Candidatus Pseudothioglobus singularis PS1: one gene and its partners. The protein of the gene in region 1 binds, or shares a complex with, the protein of each later gene. Links are inferred from orthologs where the notes say so. Each region holds a gene or a part of one and is shown in the gene's direction. Other genes may lie near its edges. The genes, in order: W908_RS05875, ccmA and ccmB.

Region 1 (7,416 bases):
AAGTAGTATGACAATAGCATCGTAGATGATGCGGTGTGAGGTTTGATAAAAGTCGTCAGAGCTAAGAATGTTAACAACATTATCCCAAGATTCATTATGAAGAAGAAGGCCGCCAAGTACAGACTGCTCGGAGTCTATAGAGTTAGGTGGTATTTTAGGGTTGTCAATATCCATTGTCACATTTTAGAAAAATAAAAAGCCCTCAGAGAGGGCTTTTTATTTTAACTCACTTAAGTGAATTGGATTAACTTATTCTGTTTCAGTTGCAGCAATTACTATAATTTTTACTGGCACCACAACCTCAGCATAGAGAGATACGGTGACTTCATATTCACCAGTATTTCTGATTGCCTCTGGCATGTTGATGTCACGCTTTTCAACCTCAAAACCTTGCTCCAGAAGATTGGCAGCTATTTCTGTAGTGCTGACAGAGCCGTAGAGCTTCCCTTCTTCACCCGCATTCGCAGAAATTGTACAAACAACATCTTTCATCGCTAATTCTTTTGATTCAGCATCTGATAAAGCGGCGACTTCTTTTGCCTCAAGCTCTGCACGGATTGTTTCAAAAACTGCCATGTTAGCTTTATTAGCAGGTTTGGCTTTACCTTGCGGAATTAGGTAGTTGCGAGCATAGCCAGACTTAACGTTTGCTATGTCACCAAGATTACCTAGTTTTTCATTTTTTTCTAATAAAATTACTTGCATAAGGCCTCCTATTTTTTGTGTTTATCGGTGTAAGGGATTAGTGCCAAGAATCTAGCTCTTTTAATTGCAGTTGTCAATTGTCTTTGAAACTTTGCAGAAGTACCAGTTATTCTTGATGGCGTAATTTTTCCACTTTCATCAATATTCTTAAGAAGTATTTCAACATCTTTGTAGTCAATTTCCTTAAAACCTGCTTTTGTAAAACGACAAAAGCGGTTTATAGGGATTTGAAATTTGCGTCTTTTGTTAACTTGTTTTTTAGCCATTACAGTCTCCTATTTCTTTTCTGAGTCTTGACCTTTGGCTTTGTCTTTGCCTTGATCTTTAACTTTATCTGAATCTTTGCCTGCTTCTGCAACCATAATTGATGGTTCAGTGATTGCCTCTGACTTAGAAATAATTAAATTTCTTAGGATGGCATCGTTGAAGCGAAAGTTGTAGTTTAATTTATCAAGTGTATCTTTGTCACACTCGATATTCATCATTAAGTAATGTGCTTTATAAATTTTGTTGATTGGATAGGCTAAATGTTTACGACCCCAGTCTTCGTCCCTATGGACTATACCTTTGCCTGAAGTGATTAGCTCTTTGTACTTCTCAATCATTGTTGTAACCTGAGAACTTTGGTCAGGGTGAACAATGAGAGTTATTTCATAATGTCTCATTAACATCTCCTTATGGATTAAAAAAAGCTTGCCAACAAGGGCTGGTCAAGCAAGGAAGAGGGTATTTTATACTAGTTACTCTATACTTATCAATTATTTGCGCTTCTTCTCGTATTATGATGAACATTAATATAAACTTGGATTTATGAAATCCAAACTAGAAGTCTGTATCGATAGCATTTCTGGTCTAGAGGCCTGCATCAATGGAAAGGCAGACCGAATTGAGCTCTGCAGCTCATTAGAGCTTGGAGGATTGACGCCATCTGATGAATTAATGAAGCTTGCTTCAGAAGTGAATATACCTTGCAGGGTAATGATTCGGCCTAAAAAAGGCAGTTTTGAATACTCATCAGGGGATCTTCATCAAATGTTTGATGATATTGATAAAGCTCGATCATACAACTTCGACGGCGTTGTATTTGGCGCTACGCTTTTGAATGGTGAGCTTGATCAAGAATTTTTAGGTCAATTAATTAGATATAGCGATGGCATTAAAAAAACTTTGCATCGAGCAGTAGATACTATCCCAAAGACTATTGAAGCAGTTGAAATTGCAATTAATTTAGGTTTTGATACGATCTTGTCATCTGGTGGCTATGAGACTGTTATGGAGGGATTGGCAGTTTTGAAGGAAATGCAACAAAGAGCATCTGGCAGAATTGAAATTATGCCAGGCTCAGGCATAAACCCTCAAAACATAAGTGAAATTCTCTCTGATTGTCACTTTGCTTGGCTTCATTCTTCTTGCTCAATTCATAGACAAAATAGAAAAATTACAGATAGTCAAACTATTAAAGAAATTAAAACTGCAATCAATGTATAAATTTTGGATCAAGATTGTAAGTTTAATATTTATATTTATCTTCTCAGCTTATTTATTCTATCTTAACATTATAGTAAAGTCTCAATTTTCAACTGAGATAAAAGTCTCAAACACTATCACTCAAATCAATTTCTCCTTTAATGATTACCCTCCAGAGCTTATTAATATGCTTCTTTTAGTGGAAGACCAATCATATTTCCATCATCATGGTGTTGATTTTAAAGAGATTGGGAGAGTTATTTACGGATATTTATTTGATGATAAGGCGCTTAGAGGAGCCAGTACAATTACTCAGCAATTAGTTAAGAATTCGCTTCTAACTCGGGAAAAAACTTTTTCCAGAAAGTTTGAAGAGGTTTTGATGGCATTACTTTTAGAGTTGTCTTACGATAAAGAATTTATTCTTGAGAGGTATATGAATACGGTATATTTAGCCCAAAAAGGAGATATGGCCTACCACGGCTTTGCCAGTGGAAGTTATTTCTACTTTGATAAAGATGTTAAGGATTTGAGTTTAGAAGATATGGCAACACTTGTTGCCTTGCTTAAAGGGCCTTCTTACTATAATCCTATTAACTTTCCTGATAGGCTGGATAGGCGAGTTAAGATGATTTTGAAGATGCACGAAAACTACAAAAAAATATTTTGATGAATTTACTTGCGATAGATACCTGTACTGAAATTGCATCGGTCACTCTAATGACCAAAGAGTCAAGAGTTAGTCGCGTTTTGTCAGGGATTCAAAAAAGCTCTGGCCATATTCTTAAGCTTTGTGATGAAGTCTTTCAGGAAACAGGAACTCTAATAAAGGATGTTGATTCAATAATCTTTACTAAAGGGCCTGGTGCATTTACAGGTGTAAGAATGTGTGTTGGCGTTGTTCAGGGGCTTTCAATGTCCTGTAATATTCCAACGATTGGATTTTCGACACTTGAGTTGCTTGGATTTAGGGCTTCACAGATTCTTAGTTCTGAAAAAATAGCTGTAGCACTTGATGCTAGAATGGGAGAGGTCTATTGGGCTATTTACAATCAAGGAAAAATCAGTAAATTGCGCATATGTAATCCTAATGATGTAGATATTCTCGATACTAATTATATTGGAGTTGGGACAGGATGGGATGCCTATGGTGATATGCTCAGTTCTGCTTCTGGTGTAATTGAAACTGATCTCACAATTTTTCCAGAATCCTCTAGTTTAATAGATTTAGCACTTGAGTCATTTAGTAGGGGAGAGACTAGCGACTTTGAGCTACCCCAGCCGATATATTTACGAAACAATGTGGCTCAAAAATCATTAAAATAAATCTCTTTTTTATCACTGCATTTATTTATGTGGAAATGGATTCAAAGGCAGGCCTCACCGAAAGTTTTTTATGGAACCTGTTCTAGGCTTACACCATGGTTTTTTTGGCCTTTTGCTAGCCTTTTGGTGATTGGTTTATTTTGGTCTCTTGTTATATCACCGCCTGATTATCAGCAAGGTGATGGTTATAGAATAATATTCATTCATGTTCCAAGTGCTATCTTGTCAATGATGGTTTATGCAATCATGGCAATTGCTGGGGGTATTGGACTCATTTGGCAAATTAAAATGGCTGAAGTGGTGGCAAAGGTTTCGGCGCCAATTGGCGCAGCTTTTACAATCATTGCATTGGCATCTGGAGCAATTTGGGGTAAGCCGATGTGGGGAGCATGGTGGGTCTGGGATGCTAGATTAACTTCTGAGCTCATATTATTGTTTTTATATCTAGCATACATGTCTCTTAATAGCGCATTTGATAACCCAAAGACTGCTGCAAAAGCTAGCTCTATACTTGCTATCGTTGGCCTAATTAATTTACCAATTATTCATTACTCAGTTAAATGGTGGAACACCCTTCACCAAGGTTATTCGGTTGGTACTGGTGGTTTAAAAGATCCAGACATGCAAATTGCACTTGCAATAATGTTTGTAGCGTCAATTTTTCTTTATGCGCTTCTTGTTGTAATTAAAGCAAGAACAGAGGTTCTAGTTCGTGAGCAAAATTCTCGCTGGGTCAAAGATGAAGTTGAGGGAGTAGTATCATGACTATGGTTGAGTATTTTTCCTTTCTGCCTTATGGGAAGTATGCATTTTATGTTTGGCTCGCATATGGTGTTTCCTTCTTGACAATAATTACTCTTTTTATTAGTGCAAAGAGAATCCACACTAAGACTATTTTGTCTCTCAAAAATAAATTCTCAATCAATGACTAAAAGACAAAACCGAATGATATTGGTTGGGCTTTTAGTATCTGGTGTTTTCCTGGCAGGATATTTGGGGATTAAGGCGTTTAGTGAAAACTTATTATACTTTTATACTCCCTCTGATATTGTCGATGGAAAGGCTCCAGCAAATAAGAGTTTTAGACTGGGAGGCCTTGTTGAGACTGATAGTTTTAGTAGGGAAGGAATGATAGCTACTTTTTCAGTCACAGATAATAACCAAACAATTAAAGTTGCATATGAGGGTATTTTGCCTGACCTTTTTAGAGAGGGCCAGGGAGTCGTGGCAAGTGGTTCAATTAAGAAGGAGTGCAAAAAAGCTTGGGCAGGCAAGCTATGTACTTATAAATTTACTGCTAAAGAAGTTTTAGCGAAGCATGATGAAAATTATATGCCTCCAGAGGTAGCTGCTGCTTTAGAGATTACAAGTTCTCAGCAATGAAAAAAATAATACCTCTAATTATATTTTTTATAATAGGAATTTTTTTATTCTTAAGTCTTAATTCTAATCCCAATAAGCTTCCATCACCTCTATTAGGAAAGATTGTTCCAGAGGTCAATGGAAAAGACTTTTATACGAATGAAAATGTCAAATTGAATGATTTGATAGGCAATCAAATGATACTTATCAATGTCTGGGCGTCATGGTGTGTTACCTGTAGGAAGGAGCATCAAGTAATTATGAATATAGCAAATAATGAGAGTCTAAAGTTAATTGGCATTAACTACAAAGATCAAAAAAATGATGGTCAGAAGTATCTAGACATAATGGGAAATCCATTTGATGAGATTATTTTTGACCCAGATGGAAGAGTTGGAATGGAGCTTGGTGTTTATGCAACCCCAGAAACCTTTTTAATTAATAGAGAAGGATTAATTCTTTATAAACATATCGGAGAAATAACTCCAGAAGTTTGGAGTAAAAATTTCCAGGTTTTTTTAGAGACATTATAAAAGTATTTTTTTATAGTATTTTTACCCCAATTTATATTTATTGTTGAATGTCGCTTGAAATAAGGGTTCTTAGATGTATAATTATTTTACACTTTTCAATAAAATTAGTGGGTTTTACATAAATTCTTTTTAAAACTAAGGAGTTAACAAATGAACAAATCAGATTTAGTTTCAGCAATTGCTGATAACTCAGGTCTTTCGAAAGCTGATGCAGCTCGTGCTTTAGAGGCAACAACTACTGCAATCTCTACCACATTGGCAAGTGGCGACTCAGTAGCTATCACTGGTTTTGGTAGTTTTTTAGTAAGAGCACGCGCAGCACGCACTGGCCGTAACCCGCAAACTGGTGCTGCAATACAAATTTCAGCATCAAATGCACCCGCATTTAAAGCAGGAAAATTATTAAAGGAATCTGTTAACTAATCAGATTTTTTCGAAGTATAATATGCCCGTTTCCTTATTTGATTCGGGCATTTTTTTGGGCGCTTAGCTCAGTTGGGAGAGCATCGCCCTTACAAGGCGAGGGTCACAAGTTCAAGTCTTGTAGCGCCCACCAAGAAATATGGAGCGGTAGTTCAGTTGGTTAGAACGCCTGCCTGTCACGCAGGAGGTCGCGGGTTCGACCCCCGTCCGCTCCGCCATTTTAATTTGCAATATCTTAGTTTAAGAATTTCCAAATCTATTTTTTTTGAATTATATTTATCTTGATATAATTAAAAAAATTTAAATAATTACAGTTAATTTCTTTTATGAAAACATTTCTCCATGTAGGCTGTGGTCCTCAAACAAAAATTGGTTTAAAAGGTTTTGATAATGATCAATGGAAAGAAGTTCGATTTGATATTGATAAAACTGTCAATCCAGATATTGTTGGAACATTGTTGGATATGAGTAAAGTTGCTTCAAATAGTGTTGAAGCAGTTTACTCATCACATAACATTGAACACGTATATCCTCATCAAGTTCCAATTGTTGTAAAAGAGTTTCTTAGAGTATTGAAAGATGATGGCGTAGTTGTTCTTATTTGCCCAGATTTACAAAGTGTTTGCGATGCAATTCTCAAAGATAAACTTTATGATCCACTATACGAAACTCCAGTCCCAATAGCTCCCATTGATATTTTGTATGGGTTAAGAGCTGCCCTTGAAGAAGGGAATGAGTTTATGGCACACAAGTGTGGGTTTACTTATTCATCTTTATTGAATTTTTTTATTGAAGCGGGCTTTCAGAAATGGATAGGTGGAAGAAGACCGGAGGACTATGCTTTATATCTTATTGCTTGTAAAGGTAAAAAGTCTGATGAAGAATTAAGAAATCTGGCACTTGAATTTTTACCTGGTGATTGAATATTTATTAAAATAATTGTATTCAACTACTTGAAAAGATAACTGCTAAAAGTAATTTGCCTCTTAATATATGTGTTTTATCTTTAGAGTCAAATAATTTAAAAAAGGAATTGAAAGTGAACAATGGTCGACAATTAAAGAATGCAAGAATAGAAATCTCAAAAGTGACTGAAAATGAACTTTATAATTTTTCATCTAGTCATGCTTTATCTATCTATCCATTGGAGGCTGTTTGTACTTATATTCCAAAGAATTGTTGCTCTTCATTAAGGTTTTCAATTGCCATTGCAAATGGCTTTGTTAAAGACGTTGATGATATTAATTGGATTCATCAAAATAACCAAACCTTTATTTCATCTCAAAGAGAAGTTTCTCTTGCAAAACATACTTTTGTTGTTTTGCGTTGCCCATATACTAGAATTGCTTCTTGTTATTTAGATAAAGTGGTAGATGGAAAAATTAACTTTAATGATAATTTTGGTAATAAAGCGAGTTTAAATTTTAATGAATTTCTAGAATATATAAAATCTCAAAGTAGAGAAAATATGGAGGAACACTGGAGAAATCAGTCAGATTTTCTTCATTATGAGCATTATGATGATTATTTTTCTTTGGAGCTCTTTTCTGATGCAATTGACTTATTGAAATCTAAAGGTTTTAAAGTTTATGATACTAGG
Region 2 (4,259 bases), 630 kb from region 1 along the record:
GTACACTCGCTATGTTGAGAGATCAAAATGGCAATTAGAAATCTTAAGCTCAAACATGGGTGAGCATGGTGGATTTAAAGAAATCATAGCAAGAATTAGTGGGACTAATGTTTACTCAAAACTTAAATTTGAATCGGGTGCACATCGTGTTCAAAGAGTTCCAGAAACTGAATCTCAAGGCAGAGTTCATACCTCTGCTTGTACAGTCGCAGTGATGCCAGAAGTCTCAAGTATTGAAGAGGTTAATATCAATATGAATGATGTCAGAGTTGACACGTTTAGAGCCTCTGGAGCTGGTGGTCAGCATGTTAACAAAACCGATTCAGCTGTCAGAGTCACTCATATCCCAACCGGCACAGTAGTTGAGTGTCAAGATGGGCGCTCTCAGCATAAAAATAAAGCACAAGCTATGTCTGTATTAGCATCTAGAATTCTTGATGCACAGCAGCAAGAACAACAAAAAGAGCAGGCTTCACAAAGAAAAGAGCTAGTTGGAAGTGGTGATCGCTCTCAAAGGATTAGAACTTATAATTACCCCCAAGGGAGAGTCACTGATCATCGAATTAATTTAACTCTATATAAGTTAAATGAGGTCATGGAAGGTGAACTAGAATCAATCATTGACCCATTGATCATTGAGCAGCAAACCAATCAGCTAACAGAGCTCAATGCAACGCTTTAAATTCTTTTTGGAAAAAACTGAGCAATAAAAAAAAGTACGCCTAACGTTATTACAATTGTAGGTCCTGTTGCCAAATCAAAATCAATCGAAAAATACAGTCCCATCAGAACTGAAGAAATGGATACAATCATGGACGTTACTATCATTGCAAGGGGTGAATTTGAAAAGACTCTAGCAATAGCAGGTGGAATGATCAATAGTGATGTGATAAGCAACACCCCAACGATTTGGACTGAAACTGAAACCGCCAAAGCTATTAAAAACATAAATAGAAGGTCATAAAACATCTTATTAATACCTTCTGCCTTAGCAAGCTCTTCATTAAGTGTAAGTAATAATAATTTTTTCCAGTTCATTATTAAGATTGAAATGACGATCACTGCAACAGAGAATATCCAATATATATCACTTGTTGTTATAGATAAAATATCGCCAAATAGATAAGAAAAATAATCAGTATTTTGATTTCCAATGATCCCCAAAACCACAATTCCCAGCGATAGTGAAATATGAGAGAAAATCCCCAGAACAGCGTCACTTGACCAAAACTCTTTTTGTTGTAATATCACGATTAGTGTTGCAAACAGACCACCAATAAAAACTAAACCAAAGTTAATACCTAGTCCCGTTACCAGACCCAAAGCAACACCCAATAGAGCACTGTGGGAGATTGAATCAGAAAAATATGAGAGCCTCTTCCATATAACGAAACAGCCTAAAGACCCAGCAATGACCGAAACACCTATCGCTGCAACTATAGCTCTATAAATAAAATCGTCCATTTTCTATAAAGCCTGAATGATCTTAGTGACAGTCCTTACACAAGCCATAAAGGTAAAGAGAATGATCAGTCAACTCAAAGCCGTGTTTTCTTGCAATCTGAATTTGGTGTTGCTCAATAACATCATCTTGAAACTCTATAATTTTATTACACTTCACGCAAACTAAATGATCATGGTGTTCTAAGCCGCACAATTCATAAACCGCCTGGTTGTTCTCGAAATTAAGTTTCTGCACGATCCCTGATTCTTCAAATTGTGACAAAACACGGTAAATTGTTGCAACGCCCACCTCTTCATGCTGATCAATGAGAACTCTGTATATGTCCTCAGCACTGAGGTGATGATTTGGAGACTTCTCTAAGACCTCTAAAATTTTCAGTCTTGGCAGGGTAACTTTTAGACCAGCACTTTTTAAATCTTCAGCATCCATTAAAAAATCCTTAAGGTAAAATCTACTTTATATTTTATATGTTTATAGCTATGAAGAAATTAACTTTTATTTTGCTTATTGCTTTAATGGCTTCTGGTTGTTCTAATTCTCTTCCAAAAACCCCTGAACTTCCAAAGATGCCTAAGTTATCTATGCCAGAGCTTCCAAAGATGCCTAAGCTTTCGTTGCCTAGCTGGGCAAAGCCAAAAATGCCTTCAATTGATGTCTATAAGCCAACCATTATGCAGGGTTCAGTTTTAGATATGAATGAAGTCAATAAGCTTCAGTTAGGAATGTCGAAAGAGAGTGTCATGAATTTAATTGGCTCGCCTAGTATTATTGACCCATTTCACCAATATCAATGGGACTATATCAATCATTCTTCGATTGAAGGAGAAATTGAAATACAGTACCGCTTAAGATTGATTTTTAAAGACAACCTTTTGACTGAAATTGATAAAAGTGGACTGGAAAGCTTATCAAACGATAAGTAACTCCTTTAGTTATTTTTTTTGATAACTAGATTTTTCAGTGTTTATTTAGCTTATCAACTAAAATAAACGAATGTTAAAACTAATAGTAAATAACTTAAGCTGCCAAAGGGGCTACAAACTCCTCTTTGAAAATTTATCGTTTGAGTTAAATTCTGGAGAAGTATTAAAAGTCTCTGGTCCAAATGGTTCAGGCAAGACCTCATTAATGAAAATACTTGCCGGTCTTAGTTCATTTGAGACAGGCTCAATTGATTATGATGACACTAAAATTAATAGTGAGAGATACAATCTTGATTTTCTTTATATAGGTCATTTGGCCGCTCTTAGTCCAGAGTTAAGCTGTTTAGAAAATTTAAAGTATACAATGCGCCTCGGAAATGATAATCTTGATTTAGATTTTTCTGATGCCCTTAAAAAGGTTGGCTTAGAAAAATTTGAAAATGAGCTTGTAGGCAAACTGTCAGCTGGTCAGAAAAAAAGAATCGCACTTTCTGTTTTATTCATTACTCAATCCAAAGTATGGCTTTTAGATGAGCCTTTTTCAGCACTTGACTCAAAGGCAATCAAAATAATTGAAACTAGAGTTGAGGATCATTGCAACTCTGGTGGCATCTGCATCCTAACTACGCACCAGGAGTGTAATATTAAAAACATGAAGGAGATTTCTCTTTGAATATCTTCGTGCAAACAATGACAAGGGATCTTAAAATGGCCTTGAGAAATCCGTCAAGTTTCTTGAACCCTCTTATGTTTTTTGTAATCTCAATCTCTTTATTTCCGATTGCAATTAGTCCAGAAGCGCAAACTTTATCAAGCATTGCACCTGGAATAATTTGGGTTATAACAATGCTTTCAGTTCTATTATCTCTCAATTCATTATTTCACTATGACTATGATAGTGGGGTCCTAGAGCAAATGGTTATTTCTCACCACTCATTGCCTTTAATCTTACTGGCTAAAACTTTAGCTCATTGGATGCTTTCAGGGCTTCCAATAATCATTTTGTCTCCTTTTCTTGGAATGGCACTTTTTATAAATACTGAAGGGATCTATATTCTCCTTTTGACTTTAATTATAGCTACGCCATGTCTAAGTCTGATTGGCTCAATTGGAGCCTCCCTGGTTGTTGGCATTAAAAACTCAGGAATGCTTTTATCTCTATTAATTCTCCCCCTTTACATACCGATCTTGATTTTTGCAACAAGCGTAGTATCTCAATCTCAATCTAATCTTCCAATTGATGGTCAGTTATATTTTCTAGGATTTATCTTAATTCTAAGCTTACTTATAACTCCTTTTTTAAGTGCACTTTCATTAAAAATAAGTCTCGAATAGACTTTACTTTTCCAAGTTAAAGATTATAATTAATTAACGCTGATTTGTTCCGATTGCTAGCGTTGTTACATTGTGTGACTAAAACAAGCTAAAGCTGGCCTCTCTTTCAAGAAATCCATCTTTAGTATTAAATAATTTTATAGGATTTTATTATGATATTTACTTCTGAATCTGTTTCTGCTGGCCACCCCGATAAAGTATGTGACCAAATTTCTGATGCCATTCTTGATGCTGCACTTAATCAAGATCCTAACTCTAGAGTTGCTGTAGAGACACTTGTCAAAGACAATCAAGTCGTTTTAGCTGGAGAAATTACAACTGATGCTAATATAGATTATGAATCTATAGTCAGAAAAACAATTCTTGGAATTGGTTATAACCAAGAAGAGTATGGATTCAATGGTGAAACATGTTCAGTTATGAATTTGCTTGGCAGGCAGTCTCAAGATATTTCAATGGGTGTCACCGAAAGTGATAGTCATGAGCAAGGCGCAGGTGACCAAGGCCTTATGTTTGGTTATGCAGAAAATTCAACA
Region 3 (7,272 bases), 630 kb from region 1 along the record:
TCTATAAGCCAACCATTATGCAGGGTTCAGTTTTAGATATGAATGAAGTCAATAAGCTTCAGTTAGGAATGTCGAAAGAGAGTGTCATGAATTTAATTGGCTCGCCTAGTATTATTGACCCATTTCACCAATATCAATGGGACTATATCAATCATTCTTCGATTGAAGGAGAAATTGAAATACAGTACCGCTTAAGATTGATTTTTAAAGACAACCTTTTGACTGAAATTGATAAAAGTGGACTGGAAAGCTTATCAAACGATAAGTAACTCCTTTAGTTATTTTTTTTGATAACTAGATTTTTCAGTGTTTATTTAGCTTATCAACTAAAATAAACGAATGTTAAAACTAATAGTAAATAACTTAAGCTGCCAAAGGGGCTACAAACTCCTCTTTGAAAATTTATCGTTTGAGTTAAATTCTGGAGAAGTATTAAAAGTCTCTGGTCCAAATGGTTCAGGCAAGACCTCATTAATGAAAATACTTGCCGGTCTTAGTTCATTTGAGACAGGCTCAATTGATTATGATGACACTAAAATTAATAGTGAGAGATACAATCTTGATTTTCTTTATATAGGTCATTTGGCCGCTCTTAGTCCAGAGTTAAGCTGTTTAGAAAATTTAAAGTATACAATGCGCCTCGGAAATGATAATCTTGATTTAGATTTTTCTGATGCCCTTAAAAAGGTTGGCTTAGAAAAATTTGAAAATGAGCTTGTAGGCAAACTGTCAGCTGGTCAGAAAAAAAGAATCGCACTTTCTGTTTTATTCATTACTCAATCCAAAGTATGGCTTTTAGATGAGCCTTTTTCAGCACTTGACTCAAAGGCAATCAAAATAATTGAAACTAGAGTTGAGGATCATTGCAACTCTGGTGGCATCTGCATCCTAACTACGCACCAGGAGTGTAATATTAAAAACATGAAGGAGATTTCTCTTTGAATATCTTCGTGCAAACAATGACAAGGGATCTTAAAATGGCCTTGAGAAATCCGTCAAGTTTCTTGAACCCTCTTATGTTTTTTGTAATCTCAATCTCTTTATTTCCGATTGCAATTAGTCCAGAAGCGCAAACTTTATCAAGCATTGCACCTGGAATAATTTGGGTTATAACAATGCTTTCAGTTCTATTATCTCTCAATTCATTATTTCACTATGACTATGATAGTGGGGTCCTAGAGCAAATGGTTATTTCTCACCACTCATTGCCTTTAATCTTACTGGCTAAAACTTTAGCTCATTGGATGCTTTCAGGGCTTCCAATAATCATTTTGTCTCCTTTTCTTGGAATGGCACTTTTTATAAATACTGAAGGGATCTATATTCTCCTTTTGACTTTAATTATAGCTACGCCATGTCTAAGTCTGATTGGCTCAATTGGAGCCTCCCTGGTTGTTGGCATTAAAAACTCAGGAATGCTTTTATCTCTATTAATTCTCCCCCTTTACATACCGATCTTGATTTTTGCAACAAGCGTAGTATCTCAATCTCAATCTAATCTTCCAATTGATGGTCAGTTATATTTTCTAGGATTTATCTTAATTCTAAGCTTACTTATAACTCCTTTTTTAAGTGCACTTTCATTAAAAATAAGTCTCGAATAGACTTTACTTTTCCAAGTTAAAGATTATAATTAATTAACGCTGATTTGTTCCGATTGCTAGCGTTGTTACATTGTGTGACTAAAACAAGCTAAAGCTGGCCTCTCTTTCAAGAAATCCATCTTTAGTATTAAATAATTTTATAGGATTTTATTATGATATTTACTTCTGAATCTGTTTCTGCTGGCCACCCCGATAAAGTATGTGACCAAATTTCTGATGCCATTCTTGATGCTGCACTTAATCAAGATCCTAACTCTAGAGTTGCTGTAGAGACACTTGTCAAAGACAATCAAGTCGTTTTAGCTGGAGAAATTACAACTGATGCTAATATAGATTATGAATCTATAGTCAGAAAAACAATTCTTGGAATTGGTTATAACCAAGAAGAGTATGGATTCAATGGTGAAACATGTTCAGTTATGAATTTGCTTGGCAGGCAGTCTCAAGATATTTCAATGGGTGTCACCGAAAGTGATAGTCATGAGCAAGGCGCAGGTGACCAAGGCCTTATGTTTGGTTATGCAGAAAATTCAACAGAAGAGCTAATGCCAGCCCCCATTATGCTGTCACATCAATTAGTCAGGCAGCAAGCAGATTTAATGCTAGATGACTCGATACCTTGGCTTCGTCCAGACGCTAAATCTCAAGTCTCTTGCATCTATGAGGGTAATCAAATTGTAGGTATTGACGCTGTAGTTTTATCTACTCAGCACGATGGAGACATCTCACTTGAGGAGCTTAGAGAGAGTGTTTTAGAAAATATTATTAAGCCAATCCTTCCTGAAAAGTGGCTTACAAGCGAGACGCAATATCACATAAACCCAACAGGAAATTTTGAAATTGGAGGTCCGGTTGGTGATGCTGGACTAACTGGAAGAAAAATTATAGTTGACACATATGGCGGCATGGCTAGACATGGCGGTGGTGCTTTTTCAGGCAAAGATCCTTCAAAAGTAGATAGAAGTGCTGCCTATGCTACACGTTATGTTGCTAAAAATATTGTTGCAGCTGGCATCGCTAAGCGCTGTGAAATTCAAGTTTCGTATGCAATTGGAGTTGCTGAACCAACGAGTATAAGCGTTGACACATTTGGAACTGGAGAGCTACCAAATCATGAAATTGTTGCTCTTATCAGAGAGCATTTTGATCTTCGCCCTAAAGGTTTAATTGCAATGCTAGATTTAAAACGTCCAATTTATCAGCAGACTGCGAGTTATGGTCACTTTGGGAGAAAAGAAGACTCAATTAGCTGGGAGAAGACTGATAGAGCAGATTTACTAAAATAGTTTCTTTTTCATATGTTTTTGGTATAATGCGTCTCGTGCCAAGGGGCGTTGCATTGAAAATATTTTTTCAATCAGGCTTGGTAATCAAAACGACGCTCATTTTTTTAACTTAACGGGAAATAAAATGAGCGATTCTACAATAGATAATAGTGGCTTTAAAGTAGCCGATCTAAACCTTGACTACAAAGTAGCTGATATTAATTTATCAGATTTTGGTCGTAAAGAAATTGAGCTTGCAGAAGCTGAAATGCCTGCATTAATGGCTCTTAGAGAAAAGTACAGCAAAGAGCAGCCTCTTCAAGGCGCAAGAATTATGGGCTGTATTCATATGACAATCCAAACTGCGGTCCTAATGGAAACATTAATTGATCTTGGAGCTGAAATTCGTTGGTCATCTTGCAATATTTTTTCGACACAGGATCATGCTGCTTCTGCTATGGCAGCAAGAAATATTCCTGTATTTGCCTGGAAAGGTGAGACTGAAGAAGAGTTCTTGTGGTGCATTGAGCAGACTATTCTTCATAACGGTAAGCCATGGGATGCCAACATGATTCTTGATGATGGCGGTGATCTAACGGGCATGGTCCATGATAAGTATCCAGAAATGCTTGATAAAATTCATGGTATCAGTGAAGAAACAACGACTGGTGTTCATCGCCTTTTAGAGATGATTGAGAGTGGTGAACTTAAAGTTCCTGCTATCAATGTAAACGATGCTGTTACTAAGGCAAAAAATGATAACAAGTATGGTTGTAGGCACTCTCTTAATGATGCTATTAAGCGAGGTACGGATATGCTTATGTCAGGCAAGAAGGCCTTATTGATTGGTTATGGCGATGTTGGTAAAGGATCTGCCATGTCACTTCGTCAAGAAGGAATGATTGTTAAAATTTCTGAAATTGATCCTATATGTGCTTTCCAGGCGTGCATGGATGGCTTTGAAGTGGTTTCACCTTATATTGATGGAATCAATACTGGTTCTGTAGATTGTATCAATAAAGATTTACTAGCCAACACTGATTTAATTGTCACAACGACTGGAAATACTAATGTTTGTGATGCTTCAATGCTTCAATACCTCAAAGCAGGCTCTGTAGTGTGTAATATTGGTCACTTTGATAATGAAATTGATACAGCATACATGCGTAAAAATTGGAAATGGGATGAAGTGAAAGCGCAAGTTCATCGCATCTATCGCTCTGATGATAAAAATGATTACTTAATTCTTCTTTCAGAAGGTCGTTTAGTTAATTTAGGAAATGCAACTGGACACCCTTCTAGAATTATGGATGGCTCATTTGCAAACCAAGTTTTAGCACAAATGCATCTTTATAGTAATAAATTTGCTGACTTACCAAAAGACCAGAAACCTGCTAATGTTTCTGTCGAGCTTCTCCCTAAGAAACTTGACGAAGAAGTAGCGGCTGGAATGGTAGGTGGCTTCGGTGGTGTTATGACTGTCTTAACGGATACGCAAGCAAAATACATCAATACGCCTAAGGAAGGCCCTTTTAAACCAGAGGCCTATAAGTACTAAGATTTTTTGTGATTATTAAAAAAATGCGGGTTTATCCCGCATTTTTTTTAAAATTTAAATGTAAACCCTCAAAACTTTGTGGTGAGGTAAAATTTTTGTTATTTCTTAGTTGAATTTCAATGTCTAACTTAGACCTCGACACAAGCAAATCATTTCAGAATTTAATCCTCAAGTTGCAGAGTTATTGGGCTGAAAAAGGCTGCGCAATTACTCAGCCATTTGATATGGAGGTTGGTGCAGGAACTTTTCATCCTGCAACCTTTCTAAGGTCAATAGGACCCGAGCCCTGGAAAGTAGCTTATGTTCAGCCCTCAAGAAGACCCGGAGATGGTCGTTATGGTGAAAACCCTAATCGTCTTCAACACTATTATCAATTCCAAGTTTTATTAAAGCCGTCGCCTGATGATATTCAAGACTTATACCTCGACTCACTCACAGCAATCGGCATTGATTTAAAAATGCATGATGTTAGATTTGTAGAGGACAACTGGGAATCGCCCACACTAGGGGCCTGGGGTCTTGGATGGGAAGTCTGGCTAAATGGAATGGAAGTCAGTCAGTTTACTTACTTCCAGCAAGTAGGTGGACTCTCATGCAAACCTATTTCAGGAGAGCTGACTTATGGTCTTGAGAGGCTAGCAATGTATTTGCAAGGCGTTGATAGCGTTTATGATCTAATTTGGACAGAGGGGCTTACCTATGGTGATGTATTTCATCAAAATGAAGTTGAGCAATCAAAATATAACTTTGATATTGCAGATACTGAAGTTCTTTTCAGGCAGTTTGATGAAGCCGAGGCTATGAATTTAAAACTTATTGAGGAAAATCTTCCTTTCCCTGCATACGAACAAACTATGAAGGCGTCTCACATTTTTAATCTTCTTGATGCAAGAAAAGCAATCAGTGTAACTGACAGAGCAAGATTCATTCGAAGAGTAAGATCTATGAGTCAAAAGGTTGCAAAGGAATATTATGACTCAAGAGAAAGACTAGGCTTTCCAATGCTAAAAAAATAGTTTTATTGAAACTAATGAGGCCTTTTCACTCAATTTATAATAAAGTCTTAGTTTGGTCATCCAGTAGGTTTGCCATTTTATGGCTATCTATCATAAGCTTTTTAGAGTCCATCATTCTTCCACTGCCACTTCAAGATTTATTGTTGGCATCAATGTCCTTGAGAAATAGGTCAAAGGCATTCTATTTTGCCGCTATTTGTACTTTTTCCTCTGTTTTGGGTGCAATTTTAGGTTACTTCATTGGAGTACAAGCTGAAAATTATATTTTGCCTATATTGGTTAATTTAGGTTACGAGTCAAAGTTCAATACTGCACAAATTTACTTCCAAACTTACGGCATTTATATAATCCTCATTGCAGGTTTTAGTCCAATCCCTTATAAAGTTTTTACAATTGCGGCTGGAATGATGTCGATGGCTTTATTTCCCTTTATCGTATTTTCTTTAATTGCTAGAGGTGCGAGATACTTTTTAATTTCTTTTCTAGTAAGAAAATTTGGAAAAATGGCTGATGCGTGGTTAAATAAGTATATCGACTGGCTAGGGTATTTTCTGATTATCGCTATTGCTTTATTTCTATGGTATGAATACTAAACTAATAAATCTTCTCTTATTAATTTTTCTATCAGGCTGCCTAACGAACCAGCCTGGGCAAGTTACTGTTGAAGAAAAATCATTCAACGTAATTGATGTAAAAAGCTCAAAAACTTCATCCAAATCAAGCAAAAAAAATATTAAAAAGGACTGGTCATTGCCAGTTGACTCATCAATTCTTAAAAACTATTCAGAAAAGGACGGTCATTTTGGTCTGACTTATAATAATAGCTCAGGCCAAGAGGTAAGGGCAGTAAGAAAAGGTGAAGTGGTATACAGTGGAGACAGGATGGCGAGTTATGGAAAGATGATCATAATTAAACACTCTTATGGTTTTTATAGCATCTACAACCAAAATCAAGAGCTGCTTGTGATTGAGGGTGACACAATTGAAAAGGGTCAGTTAATTGCATTAACTGGTGACAAACCTTTTTATTTCGAAATGAAAAAATACGAAGAACCTATTAATCCATTAAAATACCTCTGATGAACGACTTTATCCAAAATATAAGCCCAATTCAAACCATTGCAGTTCTTCTGGTCATTACGATTATTACGCATGTTGTTTTAGGTAGTATTTTAAAACAAATTACCAAACACTCTGGGAGCACCAAAACCCAAATCGATGATTATTTAATTGGTGCTATTTCAGCGCCACTTAAACTTCTCATTTGGTATGGCTGGCTATATTTTTCTCTAAAAGAGTTAACATCTGAGATTCAATCATTAAATGATATTGTCGGCTATATCGCTATTGCACCAGTATTTATTTTAACTTGGGGAATCTTAAGATTAATCTCAAGCGTTGAAAACTATCTTTTAGAATCTGAAGGCAGTGTTGATAAAGACTCTATTCGACTCTTTACGCGCTTAGTTAAGATTCTTTTTGTATTTGCTATCATCCTTGGCGTTGCTCAATTTTATGGTTATGCGGTCTCTTCCATTCTTACCCTGGGTGGTGTTGGTGGAATCGTTGTTGGCTTTGCAGCAAAAGATATGCTTGCGAATGTTTTTGGTGGCCTCATGATTCAAATGGACAAGCCATTCTCAACTGGTGACTGGATTCGAACAACTGACAAAAGTATCGAAGGCGTTGTAGAGAAAATTGGCTGGAGGATGACACGAATTAGAACGTTCACTAAAAATCCGGTCTACGTTCCAAACTCGATCTTTGCCACAATCCCAATTGAAACTCCATCGAGGATGACCAATAGACAAATACATGAAGTTATTGGA

Evidence for each region.
Region 2: the proteins of W908_RS05875 (region 1) and ccmA are in contact, whole or in part, in a solved structure (PDB 8CE8), measured with the Escherichia coli proteins. The link is inferred for Candidatus Pseudothioglobus singularis PS1 from one-to-one orthologs.
Region 3: the proteins of W908_RS05875 (region 1) and ccmB are in contact, whole or in part, in a solved structure (PDB 8CE8), measured with the Escherichia coli proteins. The link is inferred for Candidatus Pseudothioglobus singularis PS1 from one-to-one orthologs.

Annotation. Positions count from the first base shown.
Region 1 is NZ_CP006911.1:1,154,362-1,161,777, reverse strand. What follows is about bases 2,464-5,388. They hold W908_RS05875 (heme ABC transporter permease), read left to right. Parts: upstream 2,464-3,513; coding sequence 3,514-4,263; downstream 4,264-5,388. Other genes in these bases: W908_RS05865 (DsbE family thiol:disulfide interchange protein), read left to right, coding at 4,878-5,388; ccmE (cytochrome c maturation protein CcmE), read left to right, coding at 4,423-4,881; ccmD (heme exporter protein CcmD), read left to right, coding at 4,260-4,430; tsaB (tRNA (adenosine(37)-N6)-threonylcarbamoyltransferase complex dimerization subunit type 1 TsaB), read left to right, coding at 2,842-3,498; W908_RS05885 (biosynthetic peptidoglycan transglycosylase), read left to right, coding at 2,464-2,842. In the rest of the region: dnaB (replicative DNA helicase), read right to left, coding at 1-174; rplI (50S ribosomal protein L9), read right to left, coding at 250-705; rpsR (30S ribosomal protein S18), read right to left, coding at 714-971; rpsF (30S ribosomal protein S6), read right to left, coding at 981-1,370; W908_RS05890 (copper homeostasis protein CutC), read left to right, coding at 1,516-2,193; more of W908_RS05885, read left to right, coding at 2,186-2,463; more of W908_RS05865, read left to right, coding at 5,389-5,393; W908_RS05860 (HU family DNA-binding protein), read left to right, coding at 5,544-5,816; W908_RS05845 (class I SAM-dependent methyltransferase), read left to right, coding at 6,143-6,739; W908_RS05840 (sulfotransferase family 2 domain-containing protein), read left to right, coding at 6,796-7,416. UniProt on the Escherichia coli protein: Required for the export of heme to the periplasm for the biogenesis of c-type cytochromes.
Region 2 is NZ_CP006911.1:526,590-530,848, reverse strand. The notes cover bases 1,423-4,259. They hold ccmA (cytochrome c biogenesis heme-transporting ATPase CcmA), read left to right. Parts: upstream 1,423-2,458; coding sequence 2,459-3,061; downstream 3,062-4,259. Other genes in these bases: metK (methionine adenosyltransferase), read left to right, coding at 3,876-4,259; ccmB (heme exporter protein CcmB), read left to right, coding at 3,079-3,723; W908_RS02680 (outer membrane protein assembly factor BamE), read left to right, coding at 1,945-2,388; fur (ferric iron uptake transcriptional regulator), read right to left, coding at 1,487-1,894; W908_RS02690 (metal ABC transporter permease), read right to left, coding at 1,423-1,464. In the rest of the region: prfA (peptide chain release factor 1), read left to right, coding at 1-682; more of W908_RS02690, read right to left, coding at 679-1,422. UniProt on the Escherichia coli protein: Part of the ABC transporter complex CcmAB involved in the biogenesis of c-type cytochromes; once thought to export heme, this seems not to be the case, but its exact role is uncertain. Responsible for energy coupling to the transport system.
Region 3 is NZ_CP006911.1:521,458-528,729, reverse strand. Bases 1-2,781 are described here. They hold ccmB (heme exporter protein CcmB), read left to right. Parts: upstream 1-959; coding sequence 960-1,604; downstream 1,605-2,781. Other genes in these bases: metK (methionine adenosyltransferase), read left to right, coding at 1,757-2,781; ccmA (cytochrome c biogenesis heme-transporting ATPase CcmA), read left to right, coding at 340-942; W908_RS02680 (outer membrane protein assembly factor BamE), read left to right, coding at 1-269. Outside these bases: more of metK, read left to right, coding at 2,782-2,890; ahcY (adenosylhomocysteinase), read left to right, coding at 3,015-4,427; glyQ (glycine--tRNA ligase subunit alpha), read left to right, coding at 4,547-5,443; W908_RS02650 (YqaA family protein), read left to right, coding at 5,458-6,036; W908_RS02645 (murein hydrolase activator EnvC family protein), read left to right, coding at 6,026-6,523; W908_RS02640 (mechanosensitive ion channel family protein), read left to right, coding at 6,523-7,272. UniProt on the Escherichia coli protein: Required for the export of heme to the periplasm for the biogenesis of c-type cytochromes.